Regions from separate parts of the Nitrincola iocasae genome, predicted to be linked through region 4. Evidence: predicted binding sites of a transcription regulator. Region 4 holds the regulator's gene; each other region holds the start of a gene.

Region 1 (3,130 bases), 1.4 Mb from region 4:
TTGACAGATCAGGCAGAAGGACCTCCGCTTAATCCTATTGAGATGGCACTGCCAGATAAACAGACCCTGGTGGCTCGATTAGAACAAAATCCCGTCTATCAACAGCTATTTACTGAGGTCTATGGTAACGATATTTTTAACAATGCCGACTCTGCCTATAGAGCAGCGGCTGATGCGATTGCCAGCTTTGAGCAGACCTCAATGTTCGCCCCTTTTGATTCAAAATATGACCGTTATCTGCGAGGCGAGGTTAGCCTGACACCCGAAGAAGATTTGGGGATGACCCTGTTCTTTTCGCAGCAGTTTACTAATTGCAATCTATGTCATCAGTTGCAGTCTTTGCCGGGTAGCGAGCAGGAAACCTTCAGTAATTATGAGTTCCATAATATTGGCGTTCCTGAAAATACGGCTTTGCGAGCATTAAATGCGGTGCAAACACCGGATGAAGGGCTTTTGGCGCATCCGGAGGTGACAGATCCACAGCAGCGGGGTAAGTTCAAAACACCAACATTGCGTAATGTGGCAGTAACAGCACCCTATATGCACAATGGGGTTTTCAAAGATCTGCGTACGGTGGTGTTGTTCTATAACAAGCACAACAGCCGTAAGGTGTCCATGCAGATTAATCCGGAAACCGGTGAGCCTTGGCAAGAGCCTGAAATAGCTGAAAATATCTCTCTGGAAGAGCTGGAAACGGGCCCCGGACTGGATGATCGGCGTATAGATGCTTTAGTGGCGTTTCTGGAAACCCTGACGGATCAGCGTTATGAACATTTATTGGCCTCCCCGCAGGGACTCGAACCCCGATCTGACCCTTAGGAGGGGTCCGTTCTATCCGGTTGAACTACAGGGAGAAGGCGCGGCGGGTATTGTACTGAGAATCGGGGTGGCTGACCAGTGTGTGAGGGGTTAGGCTTTACCTATACTACGTTGCGCTGCGTAATTGCCTTTGCTGCCAGCCGGATCATAAAGCACATTGGAGCCTTGCTGTCCTTGTAATAGGGCCAGTAGCTGGTCAACGTTTTGCTTGCTGCGGGATAGAATCTGTTCGTTACGTTTGCTGGTTGCGCGAACGTTATGGAGCTGTTGCTTTAGTTGCAGCCAATCAGCTAAAACAGCTTCACGCAGGGAGGCAGGAAACTCAGCGGAAAAGCTCTCAAAACCGGCCTCAGAAGGCGAGAAGCCTGCCAGTGTTAATGTCTGATTGCGTTCGCGAATATTGTTTTCAATCTTGAGCAGTATGTCATGCTTATTGCGGGTAGTTTGCTTTAGTCCTTCAAGATCACGCTGTTCCAGTACCGCGTGCTCTTGCTCAAGAATTTCTTGGAGCGAACTGAAAAGCAAACAACCCTGATGAGTCAGGGTTGCAAACTGTTCATAGAGATTTGTAGGCATAGAGTTGATCAACTAAAAAGTTTTTCGAACTGTAATAGTTTATCGGCAACGCGTTCATTGCTGATATTGTAGCTACCATCTGCAATAGCGGCTTTTATCTCAGCCACTTTTTCGGCATTAAAATCCGAGCTGTCATCAGCCTGTAATCTGGCGGACTGCAGAGCCTGTGCTGCATCACTAAGACGAACAGTATCCGCTTTAGATGCGTGTGTATTGTCAGCATTACCCTTGTTTTCGGGCTTGGCAGATGTTTGTTCTGCCTGTTTGCCGCGGGCGGCTGTCGTCTGGTTTGAGGACAGGCCGTTCAGTTCAATAGCCATCCTGAATCACCTCGTAATCTGGTTATGCTGTAGTTATCGGTCAGCCGTTTATTTTCTTTAATGTTTCTTTAATGTTTTTTTAATATTTTTGCGGCTGCACAGCATGAATTCACACAGTATAGCAAAAACAGGCTATTAAGGTACCTGAACAACACCTGGGGCAGTGATGACTGCACGTATCTCTATGCCGGTTTGTTCGTTTTTGACGCGTATTTGCTCGCCTGTCAGGCCATCCTCCAGCGCTATGCCTGAGGTTCTGATAACCAGCGATCCGCGCCTGGACTCAAGTGATACCTGATCGCCCCGGGATACAGCCAGTGCACGTTCAATCATGCGCGACGAGATAACCTCGTCGCTGCCCATTGGGCGCCTGACCTGCTTACCGACAACATCCTGCTCGCGAGTGAAATAATCACCATTCATGCGTATCACATTCTGCTCGACTAAGCGTATGTCAGAAGGTGCTATGCGGCTGTTGCGAGATAAGGGGCGACTTGTCACAATGACATCAACGAGTTGGCTTACTTGGGCGGTAACAAACAAGCTCCAGAAAGAGGGAGTGTGGCAGGTTACTTTCGCTGTAACCCGCTGACCACTGTTAAACGGTAGGCTGATTTCGAGTGGTGCCTGGCAGCGGGGCAGGTCCAGAGCAGGATTTACAGGATTAATTGTTGCTTCAATCCGGCTTTCTGGTAATCGTGTGTTAAACTCATGAATGAGGGTGTCATGAACCTGTTGTTCGATATCTTCAGGCAGCATTCTAGCGTTAGCCGCAGTTGCAGCCAAAAAATTAACCAAAAACAATGCAACTAGTGTTAAATTAACAGTATTCACGCGTTTCCTGTTCCATCGGGGAGATGCAACTCTGTTTAAGTAGGCTTGAGGTTTATTGAATCATGTCAGGTATATTGGATAGTGTAAACCTTCGGACACAGATGGTCGGTCAGAACCGTCTTGAGCTTCTGTTATTTGGTCTTGAAACCTCGCAGCGTTATGGCATTAACGTGTTCAAAGTGCGTGAGGTTTTACAGTGTCCGGAACTCACCGAAGTGCCCCGAAAAACCTCGGTTATCAAAGGTATGGCACACATACGTGGCGAGACCATACCCGTACTCGATTTGTCTGAAGCTATCGGTCGACCGCCAGTGCCAGCGGAAGAGGAGCGTAGCTGCTTTTTGATTGTTGCTGAGTACAACAAGCGCACTCTGGCCTTTCTGGTTCGAAAGGTCGACCGCATTCTGAATACCAACTGGGATCAGATTATGGCTCCCCCTGCTGAAATTGGGTCAGATAATTACCTGACAGCGGTGTTTGAATTTGAAGGAAAACTCATCGAAATTATTGATGTTGAGCAAATTTTGGCTGATATCTACCCCGCCTCAACCGATGTCAGTGGTGATATTGCCACTAAAGAA
Region 2 (3,130 bases), 1.5 Mb from region 4:
CCCCAAGTAGGCTTACCCCAGATTGCGCCAGTAATCAGTGCCAACACAGCTAATGAAGCCCCGATAGGTGCACAGGATTTGGCGACCATATCAGCCACCTTCATTTTCCAGATCAGACCTATAGCTCCGGCAATCGCCATCGTCATATAAGTGGACTGCGCCATGTAAGCGGTCGGCACATGTAAATAGATAATCCGGAAACTATTACCCTGCTGATAATCCGGTGGCGCAAAGGCCAGCCCCCAGATCACTCCGCCCACAATCAGTATGACTGCAGCGATTGCAAACCCCGGTAATAGCTTTCCGGTAATCTGGTAACACCAGCGTGGTGAAGCCAACTGATAAAACCAGCGCGGCATCAGGTTTTTTCCTGCCATAATTTTCTCTTTATCCACTCACCGAAATTCGTAATGCAGCTGCAATGGCCAGTGGCGCTAAAGCCAACCCCAGTGCCAGCAACGCGCCCAGTAAAGCCAGATGCCCACCGACCGGCAGACCCGTCAAGGCAGCCTCAACAGCCGCCGTACCAAAGATTAGTACCGGTATATACAAGGGCAGCACCAGCAATGAAATCAACACACCACCTTTACGCAAAGCCACTGTTAGCGCCGCCCCTATTGCTCCCACCAGACTCAAAGTCGGAGTGCCGATCAGCAGACTCAGCATTAACCCCTGCATTCCCTCTGCCGGCAAAAACAGCATCACACCCAATAAAGGCGCCATCAATGTGAGCGGCAAACCGGTCATCATCCAATGCGCCAATACTTTACCTAACACCACGACAAACAAAGGTTGCGGGCTTAACAATATCTGTTCAAGCGATCCATCTTCAAAATCTGAACGAAACAGACTATCCATCGCCAGCAAGGTTGCCAGTAAAGCCGCCACCCAAACCACACCAGGGGCCAATATTGCCAGCAAGGTCGGCTCAGGACTGACTCCCAGCGGAAACAGCGTAGCGACCATCAAAAAAAAGATCAGTGGATTAACCAGATCACTGCGTCGGCGCAATGCCAGTTGCATCTCACGCTTTAACGTAGCGAAAAAAATTTTTGCCAGGCTGTAATCAGTTTCACTGTCAGTTTGTAATGCAGCCAATCGCTGAGGATTTGTGTCTATCATGCGCATTTAGTTCCCGACAATTCATCCAGATTGATACGACGAACATGCCGACTCAAATCCAGCTCATGGTGAGTGGTCAGCATCACTGTGCCACCCCGCGCTGCATGTTCTACCAGCAGTGCTTCTTTTGCAGCAACCCCTTTTTTATCGATTGCCGTAAAAGGCTCATCCAAAATCCACAAAGGTGCCCGACTGAGGTATAAGCGAGCCAGGTTGACCCGTCGATTCTGTCCGGCCGAGAGCATGTGACAGGGTATATCTTCAAACCCTTTCAAGCCTACCGCATCAAGCGCCGGAGTGATTTGCTGTAGATCAATACCTGGATCCAATGCCGCGTACCAGCGCAAATTCTCTTCCGCTGTCAGTATCGCTTTAACACCTGGCTGATGACCGAAATACAAGAGTTGACGCCGAAATGCGTCTACCTGCCGGGCAACCGGCTCACCACGCCAAAGGATCTGCCCTTCATAATGCCGTGACAGACCACTCAGAATACGCAACAGTGTTGTCTTGCCACTACCATTCTGACCTTCGACCTGCAAGATTTCGCCAGGAAACACACTGAAGCATAATCCATCGAACAAAACTCGGTCATCACGTTCGCAGAAGAGGTCTACCACCTGAAGAAGCGGGTCAGCCACAAATCACCCTGTCATGAAAAATATACTGAATCAGCAATAACACTGAAAAAATCTGTATTACCGCCGATATAAACATAACTATTATTATAAACTGTTAGAGTCAGTCATGTTAGAGGTTTACCGGGGAAGACTGTGCAATCATACCTGAACATACGTGCTAACCATGTCAGCAATGAAGCCAGTCAAACTGGTCGAGGGACAGATATTGCCCGAATGCTGCCTGCCGGCAAGGAAGCCAGTGCGACCGTTCAGCGTGTATCACAGAATCCGGCACAGCCTGGACAGTTCACTGTCCAGTTGCAAAGCGGCAATCGAACCCTGGAACTGACTACCCAGCGCCCATTACCTCAAGGCAGTCAGGTTATCCTCAGCCGTGACACGGAAGGTAATCTACAACTGCGTCTGCCAATCAACACAGGGCAATCTTCTGCAGCACAAATGCCCGGGCAATCGGGGGCTGGCAATGCCCAGAATGCACCGGCCCAGGCCAGAGCGGCGGCTGAAGCTTTTTTGCTGCGTATCACCGCCGGATCACTCAGCCAGGCCAACAGTCTACCTTTAAATCAACCGGTTCGCGGGGTGGTCATTTCACAGCCCGCTGTTGCAGCGCAAACAGCACCACTGCCAGGCAGCACACCCGCCACGGCAACACCGGGGAGTGGCGGTAACACATCTCCGGCTGCAGCGACACCCAGTACTAGCGGTAACCCGACCAACACGGCGCCCGCAACTACAGCACCCACAACCAGCGGCAGCCCCGCCAGCACCACACCGGCCACAGCTACACCGGCAACGGCTACCAGTGCTACCCCAGCCAGCAGCGCGTCCGCGACCAGCACCGTACCAGCAACGACAGCTCCCGCATCCAGTGCCAGCAGTAATACCTCGGCCAGCAACACAGCACCTGGCACATCAGCACCCGCTGGCAGCGCCGCAACGGCAGCCGCTACAGCAGCATCGGCTGCGGCAACATTCGGCTCGCCAACCTCTCCAGCGGCTGCATTACCAGCTGCAGTAGCGGGTGCAAATGCATTGGCAGCGACTATAACCAGCCAACCACTCCCGCTTCAGACTAGTGGACAGCAGCCGACACAAGCCAATGTTCAACCAGCCCCTCTACCTCCAGCGACAACAACACCCGGTCAATCGTCAGCACCTCCCGCTTCTGGCGCTCCACAAGCCGCCACGGCCCCACCACTCACCACACCTACCACCCCCTTAGTCAATGCGCTCGGCCAGGCCGAAACAGCCTCCAGACCACAAGGGTATCCGGTGCGTGTTCTGGTAGCCGGACAGGCTATCGATCTGGTCAGCCCTCGCCCTATACAGGCAGGCCAACAGGTTGAAGTCAGCCGCAATGACCAGGG
Region 3 (3,130 bases), 1.4 Mb from region 4:
TTTTGCATCACGTGAAGCCGAAACCCGCTTTGCCGATGCGGTGAAGAATCGTGGTGATTTATCCTTTGAGGTTTATCTGGAGCCCAATACGCCTGAGAGTTATGGTGTGCGTCTGCGCGATAGTGGTGGCGAAATACTGGTGGATCAATCGATTGGAGAAACCACTGAGTTTCCTTACAGCTTTAGTTATGAAGGACTAAATGCCGAAATCAATGTGCCACAAACACAGGATTTGACGTTCAACGCCCAGCCTGAAGTCATGGGTATTAGTGAAATTAATTTAGTAGATCAGCAGGTTGCTAAGACTTTTGCTGAGTTGTATGGTGATATCACCTTGGCCTTCTCCAAGGATCCGCTACCTGCAACCACAACCGGTAGCTATACCTTGACCGATAGTGATGGTGATCCGATCAGTTTGGGTGGGCAGACGAGCTTTCCGTATACTGATGGGCAGCCGATTACGGTCGGTGGCTATGAGTTACAACTGGATACACCCGCAACGGGTCAGGCATATACGCTGCAGCCCTCATTGGCAGGTTCACCGTTACCGCCGCTGTCAAATGTCAGTGCTGTGAGTCTGGCGGATAGTGCTCAAGTACTTACTCTGATGAATAACGGCAGTGTTACTGACGTGGAGGTAGAGTTTGATCCTGCTTCAGGCGAAGTGCTGGTGGATGGTGTGGCCTACACACCCGCTGGTTTGAATTTTGCCGATAACACAGAGTTTGTTCTTAATCTGGAGGCGCCCGTTGGCACGCCCAGTGGAATTAGCTTAACCTTTATACCCAGTGAGATCACTCAGGGTGAACGCTTGACGATTGATCTTTCGAATCAGCCACAAGCCGCTACGGAAATACGGGTTACGGATCAGCAGAAAAACCTGCTGGATATAGCCATGGATCTTGCCGATTTGCTGGAGCAGCCGCTTACGCCGACTACCCAGTCAGAATTCAGCGAAAATATTGCGCGTGCTTTGGAGGATTTTGAGGCAGCGGCCAGTCGTAATATCGAATCACGAACCCTGTTGGGATCGCGTTTAAATGCGCTGGACAGTGTGGCTGAGTCCAATGGCGACTTTAAGTTGTTTACCAAGAGTGCCTTATCGTCTATCCAGGATCTGGATTACGCTGAAGCGCTCAGTCAGTTCAAGCTGACTGAGTTGGGGCTGCAGGCGGCACAGGCCACTTTTTCACGGGTGCAGAACCTGAGCCTCTTCGATTATTTACGCTAACACTCAATCATTCTGTTGATACACGCGGCTGGCCTTGCGTGTTTTCAGCAGATCAGAGTTTTCATCCAGCAGGATCTGGCGTACCTGCTTAACCCGCGCCTGAATCATTTGATCCGCTGCACGGGTAGATAGCATAGCCTCTTGGAATTCTGCCGCAGTTTGCTCATCCAGACGGGGTTGTTGTTCAACCAGCTCTCTTAGTTGCTGCAGAACAACGGCGCGTTGTTCCTGATACAGCTCCAGCTTTTGCCAGTCTTCGTTTTTACAGCAGTTCACGGCGGCATCAGTGAGTTGGCAGAGTTCTTGGGCTAATTGCGCTAAAGGCTTCATAAATTTTGGCTCAATTAAAAACTTGTTAAAAAAATACTAAAGAACAGTCAGAGTCGGGCGATAACACTATCAGACGCTGCAAAGGCATAAAGCTGAAGCGGAACGTTTATAGAATCAGTGGCATGTTACCACTGCTCTTAACTCAGGAGATACAGTCATGTCTATGGTAATTAATTCAAACATTATGTCGCTGAATGCGCAGAATCAACTGTCTAAATCACAGAGTGCTCAGCAATCAGCGATGGAACGCTTGACCAGTGGTAAACGCATCAACGGTGCTAAAGATGATGCGGCCGGTCTGGCAATTTCTAACCGCATGAGTTCACAGATCCGAGGCCTGGACCAGGCTGTTCGTAACGCCAATGATGGTATCTCCATGATCCAGACCGCTGAAGGCGCACTGGAAGAGTCTACCAACATTCTGCAGCGTATGCGTGAACTGTCCATCCAGTCTGCCAACGGAACCTACTCTGAAGGTAACCGTTCTACATTGAATGCCGAGGTTAAACAGCTGGTCTCCGAGTTGGATCGTATCGCTGAAACCACCTCTTTCAATGGTCAGAATATTCTGGATGGATCTTTGGGTAAAACTGCTCTACAGGTGGGTTCTGAAGCGAACCAGACTATTGAGTTCAGCATAGGTAAAATGGATGCTAAAACTCTCGGTATGGGGTCTACCAGTGCTGATGTAATGGGTGCAGCAACAACCTTGGTTGCCGATACCACCGCACTCACTAAAGACTCTATCAATATCAACGGACAATCTATTCTGGCTACTGGTGAGACCTGGACTGGTGGTACAGATGAATTCGGGGATTTGATTGAAAAAATCAACACCAATGTACGCGGTGTTACAGCCAGCACCTACGCTGAAACAACTGCCACCTCTGCGGGCACAGGTGTGCTGGTTGAAGGTACAGATACACTGACTATCACGCTGAACAAGCTGGATGGTACTACCGCTGCAGTTAGTGTAACCGGCACAGAAGATATGGAAGGCCTGGTTGCTAAGATAAACGAAGAAGGCGGTGGTCTCCTGGCGGCATCTGTTGGCGACGATGGTAAACTTACCATTAGTGCTGAGAATGTTGCTGGCATCACTATGACCGATGTCGTTGGAGCCACGGGTACTTTGGCTGATGCAACCGCATCAATTACCTTGACCTCTGATGATGGCGAAGCGGTTATTGTAGAGCGAGGCTCTGTGGGTGATACCGCGACCTTGGCTGCATTCGGTTACCGTGAGAATAATGATCCGGGTGTCATTGAAGGTGCTGCAGCCGGCGCTGGTACGCTGGCATCTGGTGATGTCACCATCAATGGTGTCAAAGTGGGTGCCGGTGATGGCGCTACGCTTCAGGATACTGTTAATGCTATCAATGCAGTTAGCAGTGAAACCGCTGTTAAAGCGACCGCCTTTAGTTCAGTTGAAATCGATGTGAGTGCCAAAACCGGTGCGCATGCTGCAGCTGATTTTCACCTTAATGGTGAAATTATCAACTCAGGTGCAGATATTGATGCGCTGGTTACCAACATTAACGCGGTATCTAGTGATACTGGTGTGACTGC
Region 4 (3,130 bases):
GCGGGCTAGGCACTCATGAAGCAAGCACCACATCCAGTAAAAGTGATTGCCGTGACTGGCGGTAAAGGCGGGGTCGGTAAAACTAACGTTTCTGTGAATCTGTCTGCTGCGTTGAGCGAAATGGGGCAGCGTGTTGTGTTGATGGATGCCGACCTGGGGCTCGCTAATGTGGATGTGCTGTTGGGGCTGCGAGTTAAAAAGAATATTACCGATGTACTTGAGGGGCGTTGCTCACTCGCTGATGTATTAGTTAAGGTGGATAAGAACATGTCTATCGTACCAGCATCTTCAGGTACTCAAGCTATGACGGCTTTGTCAGAGCATCAGCATGCTGAGCTAATACATGCATTTAATGATATCGCTGAGCTGATGGATATTCTGATTATAGATACAGCTGCTGGTATATCAGAGTCGGTGGTTAGTTTTGTTAAGGCGGCTCAGGAAGTGTTGGTGGTTGTTTGTGATGAGCCTACGTCAATTACCGATGCGTATGCTTTAATTAAGATGTTGAACCGTGATCATAAGATGACGCACTTTCGGATACTGGCCAATATGGTCCATTCTGAAACCGAGGGGCGTAATATGTTTAATAAAATACTCACAGTAACTGACAGGTTTTTGGATGTAACGCTTCAATACGTTGGATCAATACCTTATGATGATGCAGTTCGTAAAGCAGTGCAGAAGCAAACACCTGTTTTAAAAGCATTTTCAGGAAGTAAAGCATCTGCAGCTTATCGGCAGTTAGCCAATAAAGTAGAAAACTGGCCGGTTTTAAAAACGCCGCGTGGCCACTTGGAATTTTTTGTTGAGCAGTTGGTCAAGCGACATTAACTGAATACCGGAAACCTGAGCTGTATGTATAACCAGCTTCAATTTAAAACCAGTAATGAGCTGCTGGAACAATATAGCCCGTTGGTGAAGCGCATTGCCCAGCATCTTCTGGCCAGGTTGCCATCCAGTGTTGTGCTGGATGATTTGGTGCAGGCTGGTATGATCGGTTTGCTGGAAGCCTCAAGAAAATTTGATCCGGGTAAAGGGGCGAGTTTTGAAACCTATGCCGGTATCCGCATTCGAGGATCTATTATTGATGAGGTTCGTCGTGGTGACTGGACGCCGCGATCGGTTCATCGCAACGGACGCCGTGTCAGTGAGGCTATTCGGGTTGTAGAGTTACGAACCGGGCGGGACGCATCGGATGCTGATGTGGCAGCAGAGCTGGATATAACCGTTGCTGCTTATCATGCTTTATTGCAGGATTCACTGGATAGTCGACTTTTTAGTATTGATGAGCTGAGTCATGATGAAGACGATTCAGTGGGGATGCAGTTTGAAGGTGATGATCCTGGACCGGATGAGTCATTTCAGAGTGCGTCATTTCGTCAGGCACTTGCCGACGCTATCGGTACATTGCCTGAACGTGAAAAACTGGTCATGGCGCTCTACTATGATGAAGAACTTAATTTGAAAGAGATTGGTAGTGTTCTGGGTGTCAGTGAGTCAAGGGTCAGTCAGATACATACCCAAGCCGCACTGCGGTTAAGGGGGCGGTTACGTGATTGGCAGTGATTTTTGTTTGTTATCCGTGTCGGGCCTGTCTAGTATAGGTTTAGCACGCTTATCTTTTACTGTAGAAAGCCGGGGGGGCAGTGTCTTGTGAAAAAAGACATCAGGATTCTTGTTGTGGATGATTTTTCCACTATGAGGCGAATAATCAAAAACTTGCTGCGAGATCTAGGCTTTACCAATGTGGAAGAGGCTGATGATGGCAAAACAGCTTTGCCGATTCTTAAGCAAGGCCGTATCGAGTTTCTGATCACTGACTGGAATATGCCAGGCATGACTGGTATCGATCTGCTGAAAGAGGTTCGTGCTGATCCAGAACTCTCACATATACCTGTGCTTATGGTTACGGCCGAGGCTAAACGTGAGCAGATCATCGCCGCTGCTCAAGCAGGTGTGAATGGTTATGTGATCAAGCCCTTTACGGCTGTCGTTCTCAAAGAAAAAATCGAAAAAATATTTGAACGTATCACCTGAAGTCGCTGGCAAGAGATGGAATAATGAAAAAAAAGATAGCCACACTGGAATACGATGGTCTCGAGGACCTGCTTGGGCAGATGGCCCGAGAGTTGGTTGAGACGATTGAGCAGGGTGATCTCAGCCATGCTATGGAGCTGATAAATGATCTCCAGGAAGCTCGGCATCAGGTTTTTTATAATGAAGTTGGCCATCTGACACGTGGGCTTCATGAGGCTATTAAAGCCTTCTCTTCCGATATTGATGACAAAATTCCATCAACAGATGTGAGTAATCTGCCAGCCATGACAGATGCATCTGATCGTCTCGCTTATGTTATAGAGCTGACAGATAAAAGCTCACATGAAACCATGGATCGAGTAGATCGTTCGCTGAGTCTGGTGGATCGCCTGGATGGGCAGTCTGAGCGCTTTCGTGATTTGCTGATGTTGGTAGGCCAGTTAGAGGGTGATTTCAAAGCCCTGGATGGGGTCTATGATCGTACCTGTGATGTCAAAAATGAGTCCGAAAAAACAATTGCAGAACTGCGCGCTACCCTGACTGACATTCTGGTTTCCCAGAGCGTTCAGGATATAACCGGTCAGTTGATTCGACGCGTTATCACCTTGATGACGCAGGTTGAATCACAGCTGGTTAAACTAATGGATATGGCTGCCAAGGTTGAGCGTCTAACCGGTATCGAGATGCCTCATGGAGATGATTCCAGTGAGGATCAGGATGCGATACGTGCTCAGGGACCGCAGCTTAAAAAGAAAGAAGCCGGTGCAGTCAGTAGTCAGGATGATGTGGATGAACTGCTCTCGAGCCTTGGGTTTTGATTAGGAGATCTCTATGAGTTTGGATGTTGATCAGGAAATTCTTGAAGATTTCCTAGTAGAGGCAGGAGAGATACTTGAGCTTCTGTCAGAGCAGTTGGTCGAACTAGAGCAGCGTCCTGATGATCGGGACTTGCTGAATGCGATCTTTCGCGGCTTTCATACGGTCAAGGGGGGGGCCGGTTTTTTACAGCTTGATACCATGGTGGATTGTTGCCACAAAGCTGAAAACCTTTTCGACCAGCTGCGTAACGGCGAACTGACTATTTCCCCGT

The links. Region 4 encodes FliA, which starts transcription of late flagellar genes. Its sites were predicted from a motif close to CTAAAGTTNNNNNNNNNNCNGCCGATA; they were not measured.
Region 1: flgM (flagellar biosynthesis anti-sigma factor FlgM) is a predicted target of FliA. The motif match lies at 1,750-1,776, and genes of this name have one in related genera.
Region 2: fliK (flagellar hook-length control protein FliK) is a predicted target of FliA. The motif match lies at 1,806-1,832, and genes of this name have one in related genera.
Region 3: F5I99_RS15255 (flagellin N-terminal helical domain-containing protein) is a predicted target of FliA. The motif match lies at 1,598-1,624, and genes of this name have one in related genera.

What each region holds. Positions count from the first base shown of each region.
Region 1 covers NZ_CP044222.1:3,325,847-3,328,976, reverse strand. Annotated here, with positions in the region: gene F5I99_RS15350 (cytochrome-c peroxidase) at 1-819, shown strand, start outside; tRNA gene F5I99_RS15345 (tRNA-Arg) at 779-854, opposite strand; gene flgN (flagellar protein FlgN) at 910-1,395, opposite strand; gene flgM (flagellar biosynthesis anti-sigma factor FlgM) at 1,404-1,715, opposite strand; gene flgA (flagellar basal body P-ring formation chaperone FlgA) at 1,851-2,549, opposite strand; gene F5I99_RS15325 (chemotaxis protein CheV) at 2,612-3,130, shown strand, end outside.
Region 2 covers NZ_CP044222.1:3,139,153-3,142,282, forward strand. Annotated here, with positions in the region: gene F5I99_RS14435 (heme ABC transporter permease) at 1-377, opposite strand, end outside; gene ccmB (heme exporter protein CcmB) at 388-1,122, opposite strand; gene ccmA (cytochrome c biogenesis heme-transporting ATPase CcmA) at 1,119-1,763, opposite strand; gene fliK (flagellar hook-length control protein FliK) at 1,896-3,130, shown strand, end outside.
Region 3 covers NZ_CP044222.1:3,310,393-3,313,522, reverse strand. Annotated here, with positions in the region: gene flgL (flagellar hook-associated protein FlgL) at 1-1,231, shown strand, start outside; gene F5I99_RS15260 (hypothetical protein) at 1,235-1,561, opposite strand; gene F5I99_RS15255 (flagellin N-terminal helical domain-containing protein) at 1,719-3,130, shown strand, end outside.
Region 4 covers NZ_CP044222.1:552,367-555,496, forward strand. Annotated here, with positions in the region: gene flhF (flagellar biosynthesis protein FlhF) at 1-9, shown strand, start outside; gene F5I99_RS02610 (MinD/ParA family protein) at 16-834, shown strand; gene F5I99_RS02615 (RNA polymerase sigma factor FliA) at 859-1,569, shown strand; gene cheY (chemotaxis response regulator CheY) at 1,669-2,040, shown strand; gene F5I99_RS02625 (protein phosphatase CheZ) at 2,064-2,858, shown strand; gene F5I99_RS02630 (chemotaxis protein CheA) at 2,872-3,130, shown strand, end outside.